2 linked regions of the Pyxidicoccus xibeiensis genome follow. Each later gene encodes a partner of the first gene's protein in a complex. Links are inferred from orthologs where the notes say so. Each region holds a gene or a part of one and is shown in the gene's direction. Other genes may lie near its edges.

Region 1 (5,974 bases):
CCGACAGCAGGAGGACGTGCCAGCGCTGGCCATGGCCTGGGGCGGGGCTGGGGAGGTCCGGGGTCGGCTCGGACGTTGAATCGGGAACGTTGGGAGCCGGAGGCTGGGGCGCGGGCACGGACACGGTCGTGGCCGACTCTCCCCGCCCCCGGGCCCGGGTGCAAGGTACGTGACGTTTGTCCGTTCGCCCCCCACTCGACTAGGAACGACCAACCCTGTGAGGAGACCAGACATGCCAGACGTCATCGTGGTGGGCGCGGGCCACAACGGACTCGTGACAGCGGCGCTGCTCGCGCGCCGCGGACTCTCCGTCACCGTCCTGGAGGAGAAGGACGTGATTGGCGGCGCGTGCCGGACGGAGTACCCGTTCCGCACCGCGCCCAGGCTGGGCGTGTCCACCGGCGCGTACCTGCTGGGCCTGATGCCGCCGGAGCTCTTGCGCGAGCTGGAGCTGGACCTGCCCCTCAAGCGCAGGGACCCGCACTATTTCCTGCCCACCACCGGCAAGCGCTACCTCCTGTTCGGCTCGGACGAGCGCGAGCTGAAGCGCCAGTTCCTCGAGTTCTTCTCCCAGCAGGACTACGACGCGCACGTGGCGATGAACGCGGAGCTGGCGGCGCTGCGCGACGACATCGCCCCCGCGTGGCTCAAGCCGCCCTTGTCCCTGGAGGAGTCCGCCGAGCGCTACATCCGCCCTGCCCTGCGCGACGCCTTCGTCCGGCTGTGCCGCGGTACGGCGCGCGAGTACCTGGAGCGCTTCGGCTTCAAGTCCGACCTGGTGAAGGCGATGTACGCGGTGACGGACGCCTTCTCCGGCCTGGACGGCGGCTACGACACGCCGGGCACGGGCATGAACCTGCTCGTCCACAACATGTGCCGGCTGCCCGGCAGCGGCGGCACGTGGATGATTGTCGGCGGAGGCATGGGCACCGTCACCCAGTCCATCGCCAACGTGGCGCGCAAGTACGGCGCCACCATCCGCACCGGCGCGAAGGTGGCGTCCGTGCGCGTGGACCGGGGCGTGGTGAAGGGCGTGGTGCTGGCCAACGGCGAGGAGATGAAGGCCTCCGTGGTGGTGTCCAACGGGGACCCGTTCCGCACGCTGAAGCTGCTGGAGCAGGACGCGCTGCCCGCGGACTACCGGACGAAGGTGAACGCCATGGCCGTGGGGGGCACCACGCTGAAGGTGAACCTGTGCCTGAAGGAGCTGCCCACCTTCACCTGCCTCCCGGAGAACCGCGGCCAGTTGGGGCCCACCATCCACCTGCTGCCCGAAGAGGACGACGTGCTCGGCGCGCTGGCGCGCGGGTACCGGGACACGCAGGAGGGCCGGCTGTCGGAGTTCCCCTCCATCGAGTGGTACATCCACACCACGGTGGACCCGTCGCTGCGCGACGCGGAGGGCCACCACAACTCCGCCCTCTTCGTGGAGTGGGTGCCGTACGCGCTGAAGGGCACCACGTGGGAGCAGGAGGAGGCGCGCTACGTGAAGCACCTCCTGTCCATCTGCGACCGCTTCGCGCCCGGCACCAGCGACAAGGTGCAGGAGTACTTCGCGCTCACGCCCCCGAAAATCGAGAGCCACTTCGGAATCACGGGGGGCCACATCCATCATGTGGACAACAAGCTGGGCTTCTCGGACCGGCTGCCCTACGAGACGCCGGTGCAGGGGCTCTACTTCTGTAGTGCCGGGTGCCACCCCGCGGGCAGCGTCATCGGCGCGGCCGGACACAACGCGGCCAACGTGGTGCTACAGGCGCTGGGACGGTGAGTGCAATCCCACCTGGTGGGCAGGCAACGAGATGGATCATTCACGCCGTCGTGTTTAGATGACCAACCCCATGAGCTACCTCGTCCTCGCGCGTAAATGGCGTCCGCAGAAGTTCGATGACATGACCGGCCAGGAGCACGTGGTCCGGACCGTCGCGAACGCCATCAAGATGGACCGGGTCGCTCACGCGTACCTGTTCTGTGGTCCTCGTGGGGTGGGCAAGACGACGGCCGCCCGCCTGCTCGCCAAGGCCCTCAACTGTGAGAAGGGCCCCACGGCGAACCCGTGCGGCGAGTGCAAGGCCTGCACGGAAATCGCCGCGGGCACCAGCGTGGACGTGGCGGAGATCGACGGTGCCTCCAACAACGGCGTGGAGAACGTCCGCGAGATTCGCGAGAACGCGAAGTACCTGCCGCAGCGGGACCGGCACAAGATCTACATCATCGACGAGGTCCACATGCTGTCGGGGGCGGCGTTCAACGCGCTGCTCAAGACGCTGGAGGAGCCGCCCGGGCACGTGAAGTTCATCTTCGCGACCACCGAGGCGCACAAGCTCCCGGACACGATTCTCTCGCGGTGCCAGCGCCACAACTTCCGGCGGATTCCGGCGGCGCGGATGCTCCAGCGGCTCCAGGAGATCTGCAAGGCGGAGGGCGCGGGCATCTCGGACCGCTCCCTGTCGCTGGTGGTGCGCCAGTCCGAGGGCGGCATGCGCGACGCGCTGAGCCTGCTGGACCAGATTCTCGCGTCGTGCGGCGCCAACCCCACGGATGAAGAGGTGGCCGAGGCGCTGGGTGCCATCGACCGCACGATGGTGCAGGACTTCGCCGAGGCGCTGGTGCGCAAGGACGCGAAGCGCGTGCTGGAGCGCGTGGAGGAGGTCTTCAACCGCGGGCTGGACCTGAAGCGGCTGGCGGAGGAGCTGGCCCTGCAGCTGCGGCACCTCTTCGTCACCAAGACGCTGAACGAGGCCCCGGGCGAGCTGGCCGAGTCCGAGCAGAAGGCGCTCATCGCGCTGGCGAAGGAGGCGGAGGTCGCGCAGCTCACCCGCCTGTTCGACGTGGTGCATGGCTGCATCTGGGACGTGTCGCGCGCGGCCCAGCCGAGGCTCGCGCTGGAGATGGCGCTGCTGAAGGCCATCCAGCTGTCGCCGGGTGGCTCGATTCCGGAGCTGCTGGCCCGCGTGGACCGGCTCGCGGCCGGGCTGTCCCAGGACGGTTCCGCCAAGAACACCGCTGGAGCGCCAGGAGGTCGCTCCAGCTCCGCGAACTTTCGCGCCTGAGTCACGGCACGACTCAGCCGCTCCTGTCTCCACTCCCGCCCCGCGTCCGTGGGACGCTCGGGGTGCGCCCGCGCCCGTGGCACAGTCCGCGCCGCCCTCTCCGGCGGAGCCTGTCCGCCACGCGGAGGCACCGCGCGCGGCCGAGCCCATGCTTCACGAGGAGGCACCTCGCGTCGCCGAGCTCGTGCGCCACGCGGAGCCAGCTCGCGCCCCGGAGGCGCCACGCCCCGCCGAGGCCATGCGCACGGCGGCACATTCACGCGACTCGGGTGCTCCGTACCCTGTGGAGTCGATGCGCGCGGCAGAGCCCCTTCGGCATCCGGAGCCGTCGCGCCCGTCCGCACCGCTCTACCCCGTCGAGCCGCCTCGCCCCGTCATGGCGACTCAGGCCACGCCCCCCATGCCGTCGGGCCCGGTCTTCGACGACCTGCCGCCTTCCGCGGCCCGGCCGCTCTCGTTCCTCCGCAACGGAGGCGGCGCCGCCGGCCATGCGATGGCAGCACCGTCGCCATCAGGTGGCCCCGCCTACTCCGCCGAGAGCATCACTCCTTCCGGCCCGGTGATGGACGGACTGCCTCCGTCCGCGGCCCGCCCGCTCTCCTTCCTGCGCAACGGAGGCGGCGCCCAGCCGCCCGCGCCAGTGCCCGTCGGGGCCACCCCGCTCTCCCGCACCACCGAGCCCGCGCCCTCCGTGCGCGTCACCAACGTGCGCCGGCCGGAGCCACCGTCCGCTCCGCCCGAGCCACCGCCGTACGAAGATGAGGACGCGCGCTTCTATCCCGAGGAGAACTCGCCCGAGGGCTGCGCCTCCGGAGAGTGCATCCCCGACGCCGCGCCCATCGACGGCCCCGCGCCGCTCGCCGCCATGCCCGCGCCCACCAACGGCGCGCACGCCATCGGCGCCCAGGCCCTCATGCCCGCGCCCACCCACGGCGCGCACGCCACCGGCGCTCGGGGCCCCATGGCCGCGGCCCCGGCGCAGACGCCCTCCGCCCCCGCGCGCCCCCAGCCCTTCACGCCCCCCGCGCCCGCGACCTTCGCCCCGGAGCCGGACCCCGAGCCCGAGCCCGTGGCGGCACCGGCCCCGAGCCTCCGCGCCCGGGACAACCCCAACCTGCCCCTCATCGACCGGTGGCGGGCCGCCGTGGAGACCGTGAAGGGCGCCTCGCCCCGGCACGGTGCCGCGCTGGCGAACGGTCGCCTCGTCTCCATGCGGGCAGGAGAAATCGTCCTGGGCTTCCTGCCCACGGCCGGCTTCCACAAGACGGCCGTGAGCTCCCCCGGAGGCAAGGCCGCCGTCGACAAGGCCCTGGCCGAGCACTTCGGTCGCCCGGTGAAGCTCACCATCCAGGACATCGCCGCGGATGACACCCGGATGGGGCTCAGCATCGCCGAGCAGGATGCCCAGAGCCGCGCCGCCCACGAGAAGAGCACGGACAGCAAGGTCCGGACCCATCCCGCCGTCCGGGCCGTTCTCAAGTTCCTGGGGGGCGAAATCGAGCACATCCAGGTCTACGAGCCCGAGCGCCCCTCCGCCGTCCCTCCGACCGACACTCCGGACGACAGCGCCTGACAAGGCGCGCCGGCAACGGTAGGGTGCGCGTCGTTCCACGCCCGGGCGGGTCCAATCACGGAGCCCGCTCCCACGAGTACCGAGGAAGCACATGCCTGGCGTCGACCTGAACTACTTCATCCGGCAGGCGAACAAGCTGACGGAGAAGATTGAAGAGCGGAAGCAGCAGCTGGCGGATGAGACCGTCGAGGCGAAGGCCGGCGAGGGCCGTGTCACCGTCGTCGCCAACGGCGTCCAGGAGATCCGCAGCATCAAGATCGACAAGTCCGCCATCGACCCGAACGACACGTCGATGCTCGAGGACCTCATCACCGCCGCCGTGAATGCTGCCCTGACGAGCAGCCGTCAGCACATGCAGCGCGAGCTCGCGAAAATCTCCGGCGGCGTGAAGATCCCCGGCGTTACCTGATACCGGATGACCCCCGATCCGCTCAATCGACTCGTCGCCCAGCTCGCGAAGCTGCCAGGCATCGGCGAGAAGACCGCGCAGCGCCTCGCATTCCATATCCTGCGGGCGCCGGGCGAGTACGCCTCGGACCTGTCCCAGGCCATCCGCGAGGTGAAGGAGAAGGTGCACCTGTGCGTGCGCTGCTTCTCCCTCACCGACTCGGAGACCTGCGGCTTCTGCCGGGACTCCCGCCGGGATGAGCGCGTCCTGTGCGTGGTGGAGACGTACGCCGACCTGATGGCGCTGGAGCGCACCCGCGAGTTCAAGGGCCGCTACCACGTGCTGCACGGCGTGCTGTCCCCGCTCGAGGGCGTGGGCCCGGAGCAGCTGCGCATCAAGGAGCTGCTGGAGCGCCTCAACGACAGCCGCGTGGAGGAGCTCATCGTCGCCACCAACCCGGACGTCGAGGGCGAGGCCACCGCGCTCTACCTCACGCGCCTGCTCAAGCCCATGGGCCTGCGCGTCACCCGCATCGCCCAGGGCCTGCCCATGGGCGGCGACCTGGAGTTCGCGGACCAGGCCACGCTGGCGAAGGCGCTGTCCGCCCGCCGCGACCTGTAAGCGCCGGAAGGCGGCACCGGACGCCCCGGTGCCGCTACTGCGTCACCCGCCACTCGAAGGGCATCACCACGGTGACTTCCTGGTCGCGGTGCGCCGGGAAGCGCAGCCGCTCTATCTGGGCCTCCAGGCAGCGGCCCACTCCTGACGAGGCCAGCGCCCCCTTCGTCCCCGCCTTCACCTTGCCCGACGAGGCGATGGTGAGCTGCACCTGCACCTTGCCCTGGCTCGCCGACAGGTCCGTCTTGTAGCGCTCGAAGCACGCGGTGATGCGGGCCTGCCCGCGCGACACCACGCGCTCGATGTCCTCCACGCGCAGCGTCACCGCCTTCTTCGTGCTGG
Region 2 (5,974 bases), on another replicon or contig:
GGCTCGGAGGGGGCCACGAGGGACTGCTGTTCCCAGGCGCGGCTGCGCCAGCGGAGCCACATGGTGATGCCGCGCACCCACTCGTCGGCGGCGACGGCGAGCCACACGCCGCCCAGCCCGAGGTCGAGCTTGAAGACGAGGTAGTAGCCCAGGGGCAGGCTCATGCAGACCATGGACAGGATGCCCATGTAGACGGTGAAGGTGGCGTCACCGGCGGCCCGCAGCGCGTTGATGAGGACGAGGTTGAAGGCCCGGCCCGTCTCCAGGAGGAGGCCCAGGACGATGACCTGGGACGTCACGCGGAGGATGTCGCCATTGTCGGTGAACAGGCTGACGAGCCGCTCGCGCACGAGGATGACGGCCACGTCCACCCCGACGGTGAGGGCCAGGCCCCACTTCAGGCTCTGCAGGGCGCGGCGGTACGCCTCGTCCGCGCGGTGGGCGCCCACCAGCCGCCCCACGACGATGGCGGTGCCCATGCCGATGGCCAGGCTGCCCAGGAAGACATACTGGGAGATGGAGTGCGCGTACTGCCGCGAGGCCAGGGCGACGGGGCCGAGGAAGGTGACGTAGTACAGGAACACCGTCTGGCAGGCCTGGTAGGTGAGCTGCTCGAAGGCGGAGGGCAGGCCCACCTTGAGAATCTTGCGGACGTAGTCCTTCGACAGCGTCACGTAGTCGCGGAGCACCATCCGGACGGGCATGACGCGGTAGAGCACCCAGACGAAGACGCCGAGCGCGACGGCGCGGCTGACCACGGTGGAGACGGCGGCGCCAGCCACGCCCAGCGCCGGCAGGCCCAGGTGGCCGAAGATGAGCACGGCATTGCCGGCCACGTGCAGCACGTTCATCCCCAGGGAGACGAACATCGACTCCTTGGTAAAGCCATACGTGCGGATGAGGCTGGCGAAGACGTTGATGAGCGCCTGGAGGAAGAGGAACCCGCCCACGACGTGCAGGTACGTGCGCGCGTGCGCGAGCACCGGGCCCTGGAGGTTCATCCCGCCGAGGATGCGGTCCCCGAACAGCAGCAGGCCCGCGCTGACGGCGAGGCCCAGGCCCAGGTTCAGGGTGATTGAGAGCGCGGCGATGCGCGCCGCCTCCTCCGTGCGCCGGGCGCCGAGGTACTGGGCGACGACGATGGCCGCGCCGTTGCCGATGACCTCCATGATGAGGATGCAGATGAAGACATACTGGTTGACGACGCCCACCGCGGAGACGGCGTCATCCGACACGCCGCTGAGCATCAGCGTGTCCGCGGTCCCCATCATCATGAAGAGCAGCAGCTCCAGGAAGATGGGCCACGTCAGCCGGAACAGCCCCAGGTGCGGTTGCGCGTGTGTGTCGTGCGGCGAGGGCGACGGTGCTGCGACTTCCATGCACCGGCGTCTCGCATGCCGGTGGCGGCGCGTCGAGTGACAATCCGCGTCACCCCGGGCGCCTGCTCACTGCTCCACGGGTGTGTCTTCGCGCACTCCCGGTTGATTGGAGTCTCAACGATGCGGCGGGAGCAGGGGGGCTTTTCCGCCGTCACTCCGTGGCGCTGAGTCCGAAAATCTGCCGCAGCCTTCCGAGGATGCGGCCCACCTCGGCGGGGATGGCGTCCGCGCCGCCGCCGCTGGCCTGGGCCAGGGCGCGAAGCTGCGTCCTGCGCTGGGCGAGCAGTGCGGACAGCTGCCGCGCCAGCCCGGGGTACTGCTCGAACAGGCGCGCGAAGGTGGGTCGGTCCACCTCCAGCAGCAGCGAGTCCTCCACCGCCACCACCGTGGCCGAGCGCCGCTCGCCCGTCAGCAGCGACATCTCCCCGAAGAAGCCGCCGCGCCCCAGCCGCGTCACCTCCGCCTGGGCCTTGCCGGCGCGCACGCTGACCTCGCCGGACGCGAGCACGTAGAACGTCCTGCCCTCGTCGCCCTCCTGGATGATGCGCTCGCCCTTGCCGAAGCGCCGCACCAGCACCTCCTGGCGCAGCCGGTCCAGGTCCTCGGTGCCCAGGGGCTGGAAGACGTCCACCGCGCGCAGCAGGCCGCGCACCGTGTCCTCGGACAGCTCCGTGCGCGCCACCTGCTGCCGCACGTGCACCGTGCGCTGCGCGTACGGAATCTCGATGTTCTCCCGCCGCAGCCGGTACCAGAGCCGGGTGTGCAGGTCCTCCTTCACCGCGTCCGCCAGCCCGTAGTCCGCCAGGAAGAAGCGCACCATGTAGCGGATGGCGGACTCGTCGTACGCCAGCGTGCGCGACATGGGCGGCGGCTCCACGAGAATCTGCGGAATCTCCCGCATGACCTCGAGCAGCGCCGTCTTCACCTGGTTGGGCGGCGCGTCGTGCGACAGGCGGATTTCGACGTCCACGCCCACCGGCTCCTGGTCCTGGGAGAAGTTCTGCACCAGCTCCTTGGCCACCATGCTGTTGGGCAGGGTGATGATTTCGCGCCGGAACGTGGACAGCCGGATGGAGCGCCAGCCGATGTACACCACCCGCCCGGAGTGGCTGCCGATGCGGATGAAGTCGCCGACCTCGAAGGGCCTGTCGAGCTGCAGCGACAGCCCCGCGAAGAGGTTGCCCAGCGTCTCCTGGAGCGCCAGGCCCATCACCACCGACAGCACCGCGGACGTCGCCACCAGGCCCGTGAGGTCCAGGGAGAGCTGCGTCTTGAGGATGGGGACGGCCGCCAGCGTGTACAGCGTGAAGTCGATGACGTCCCGGAGAATCTTGGGCGGCGCCACCGACGCGGCCCGCAGCCGCATCAGCTTCAGCCCGAAGGCCACGCCCGTGCGGATGAGCCCGAAGGCGGCCGTCAGCATCCAGCCGACGCGGACGGTCGTCAGCAGCGCCTGGGGCGTCGCCTCCGGCAGCGCCCAGGCCGTCAGCCGCAGCACCAGGAAGGCGACCAGCAGCCGGATGGCCCCGTTCAGGTCCCTCTTCAGGTCCTTGTCGCCCGTACCGGTGCGCACGGCCAGCAGCACCAGCACCAGCAACGCGCCCACGGCCAGGGACAGATTGCTCTGGAGGAAGGGAAGCAAGACCCCCCGAATGTCCCCCGTGGCTTCCATGGGGGTCAAGGCAGCTTGTTGACGGGTGCCGCGCGAGCGGGGATACACCCCTCATGACGCTCGCATCAGTGCTGGGACAGCCGCGCGCGATTGATGCACTCCAGGCGGCACTTCGGGGTGGCGCGGTCCACCATGCGTATCTCTTCGCCGGGCCTGAGGGTGTGGGCAAGGAGCTTGCGGCGGGGGGGCTGGCGCAGGCGCTCACCTGCCCGGAGCAGCCCGACGTGGGCTGCGGTACCTGCGCGAGCTGCACGCGGGTGCTCAAGGGCCTGCACCCCGACGTGACGTGGGTGATGCCGGACGAGGAGCGGGTGTCGCGCGGGCTGGCGGGGCGCTCGGACTTCACGGGCACGCCCAGCCGGGAGCTGCGCGTGGAGCAGATTCGAGGCCTCCAGGAGCGGCTGGCCCTGCGCGGGCTGGAGTCCAAGCGCAAGGTGGCCATCATCGTCTCCGCGCAGACGATGAACGTGCAGGCGCAGAACGCCTTCCTCAAGACGCTGGAGGAGCCGCCCTCGGAGACGACGCTCATCCTGGTGGCCAGCGCCATGGACAAGCTGCTGCCCACCATCCGCAGCCGGTGCAGCAAGGTGCACTTCGGCCCGCTGCCGGCGGAGCTGGTCGCCCAGCGCGTGCAGCAGGAGCGCAAGCTGGACGCGGGCACCGCCGCGCTCGCGGCCGTCATGGCCGGTGGCAGCCTGGGCCGCGCGCTGGCGCTGGATGTGGACGCGCTCGCCCAGCGCAAGGACGTCATCACCGCCTTCGAGGCGCTGACGGGGGAGAACGCGGTGGCCCTGCTGCGCTTCGCGGAGGCGCACGGCGGCTCGCGCGAGGACGCGGAGGGCGCGCTGGAGCTGCTGGTGCTGTGGACGCGCGACGTGGCGCTGTCCCGGGCCGGGCTGGAGGACTCGCTGGCCAACCGGGACATGAAGGACCTGGCTCGCGAGGTGGCCTCGCGCACCTCCGAGGCCACGCTGCACCGGCGACACTCCCTGCTGGAGGGCACGCGCGCGGCGATTGCCCGCAACGGCGCGCCCCGGCTGCAACTGGAGCGCATGCTCATCGAGATGCTCACGGAGGCCGCGCGATGAGCGCCGATATCGACGACGTGCTGGCGGAGGCGAAGGCGGGCAAGGTGGCGCCGCTCTACCTCCTGTGGGGCGAGGAGTTCCTGGTCCGCAAGGGGGCGGACGAGCTGGTGAAGCTGCTGGTGCCGGACGCGGCCATGGGGCTCAACCTGGCCGTGCTGGACGCGGGCAGTCCGCGCGAGGTGGCGCAGGAGCTGGCCACGATGCCGCTGTTCCCCGGGCGCAAGGTGGTCCTGGTGAGGGACCCGGAGTTCCTCGCGCCCAAGAAGGGCAAGGGGGACGCGCTGGGCAAGGCGCGCGAGGCGTGGAAGGCGGGCAAGCGGAAGGAGGGCGCGCGGCGACTGCTGGCGCTCGCGGCGCGCGCGGGCTGGGGCGTGGAGCAGCTGGACCCGGGCAAGTCCGGCGCTCCGTCCGTGGAGCAGTGGAAGGACGAGCTCAACGTGGACCTGGCGGAGGCGGACCTCGCCTTCCTCAAGGAGGCCGCCGCCTTCTGCCGCGAGGAGCGCATCTCCGCGCCCGAAGGGGACACCTCCGCGCTGGTGGAGCTCATCCAGAAGGGTGTGCCGCCCGGCCATGCGCTGGTGATGGCGGCCTCTGAAGTCGACGCCAAGAATCCGCTGGTGAAGCTGGCCCATGACAAGGGGCACGTCGTCGAGCGCAAGGTGGCCGCGCGCCACAAGGACCTGGACCTCTCCGAAATCGCGAAGGAGTTCCTGGCGCCCTTCAAGAAGCGGCTGGGCCCCGGCGCGCTGGACGAGCTCAAGGAGCGCATCGGCGGCAACATCCGCCTGCTCCAGTCGGAGCTGGAGAAGCTGGCCACCTACTCGGAGGGGCCCGCGATTGAAAAGACGGACGTGGCGATGCTGGTCCACCACGCCCGCGAGGAGGAGTTCTTCGAGCTGTCCGAGGCCCTGCAGAAGCGCGACTTCCGGGGCGCGCTGCACTACGCGGAGGACGCGATGGGGCAGGGCACCCACGCGCTGCAGTTGCTGGGCGCGGTGGCGTCCATCGTGAGAAGCCTGCTGGAGAGCCACGAGTGGCTGCACCGCTACGCGGGCGGCACCCCGCCGCGCACGGCGAAGGACGTGGAGGCGCGCGTGCTGCCCCGGCTGGAGGCGGAGCTGAAGGGCACCAAGCGGAAGATGCCCAATGCCTGGGCGCTCACCTTCAGCATGAAGGCCGCCGCCGGCTACGAGCGCCGGGAGCTGCTGGGCGCGCTGGTGGCGTGCGCGGAGGCGGACCTGGCCCTCAAGTCCTCGGCCAGCGGGAAGCTGGTCATCGAGCGGCTGCTGACCACGGTGTGCAAGGGCCTCTGAGCCCCTGACCGGACGGGGGAGGGGCCGCCTGTCCGGCCCACCCCGGAGCGCTTCCGGGTGCATGGAGGCCCGGGCTCGGGTAGAGGAGGCGCGTATGGCGGACAAACGTCGTTTCGACCTCTTCGCGGACTTCCTCGTGTCGCGCTTCGCGGCCCCTCGCGTCTTCGACGTGGCGGGCGGGCAGGGGCGGCTCAATGAGGCGCTGACGAAGCGCGGCCGTGCCGTCACCACGTTCGACTTGCGGCACAAGCACCTGCCCGTCACCTATGCCCAGCGCATCTTCACGCTGGACGAGCCGTGCGAGGCGGAGCTGGTGGTGGGCATGCACCCGGACGGCGCCACCCGCGTCATCATCGAGTACGCCGCGAAGCACGGGCTGCCCTTCGCCGTGGTGCCGTGCTGCTCGGACAACGGGATGCCCTACAACCCGTGGATGCGGCACCTGGCCGAGCTGGCCCGGGCCTCGGGCTTCGCGAAGGTGGAAGAGGTGACGCTGTCCATGGACGGGCGCGCCCGCGTGCT

What was found.
Region 2: dnaX (region 1) and holB share a complex: the UniProt entries of both Bacillus subtilis proteins name them as parts of the DNA clamp loading complex. The link is inferred for Pyxidicoccus xibeiensis from one-to-one orthologs.

The regions. Positions count from the first base shown.
Region 1 is NZ_JAJVKV010000003.1:408,852-414,825, forward strand. What follows is about bases 960-3,947. They hold dnaX (DNA polymerase III subunit gamma/tau), read left to right. Parts: upstream 960-1,841; coding sequence 1,842-3,053; downstream 3,054-3,947. Other genes in these bases: LXT23_RS14420 (phytoene desaturase family protein), read left to right, coding at 960-1,771; LXT23_RS14430 (DNA polymerase III subunit gamma/tau), read left to right, coding at 3,430-3,947. Outside these bases: LXT23_RS14415 (glycosyltransferase family 39 protein), read right to left, coding at 1-124; more of LXT23_RS14420, read left to right, coding at 233-959; more of LXT23_RS14430, read left to right, coding at 3,948-4,626; LXT23_RS14435 (YbaB/EbfC family nucleoid-associated protein), read left to right, coding at 4,718-5,035; recombination mediator RecR, read left to right, coding at 5,042-5,635. UniProt on the Bacillus subtilis protein: Part of the beta sliding clamp loading complex, which hydrolyzes ATP to load the beta clamp onto primed DNA to form the DNA replication pre-initiation complex.
Region 2 is NZ_JAJVKV010000006.1:125,762-131,735, reverse strand. What follows is about bases 2,134-5,121. They hold holB (DNA polymerase III subunit delta'), read left to right. Parts: upstream 2,134-3,104; coding sequence 3,105-4,139; downstream 4,140-5,121. Other genes in these bases: holA (DNA polymerase III subunit delta), read left to right, coding at 4,136-5,121; LXT23_RS27280 (mechanosensitive ion channel family protein), read right to left, coding at 2,134-3,021. Outside these bases: LXT23_RS27285 (MATE family efflux transporter), read right to left, coding at 1-1,379; more of LXT23_RS27280, read right to left, coding at 1,531-2,133; more of holA, read left to right, coding at 5,122-5,452; LXT23_RS27265 (hypothetical protein), read left to right, coding at 5,547-5,974. UniProt on the Bacillus subtilis protein: DNA polymerase III is a complex, multichain enzyme responsible for most of the replicative synthesis in bacteria.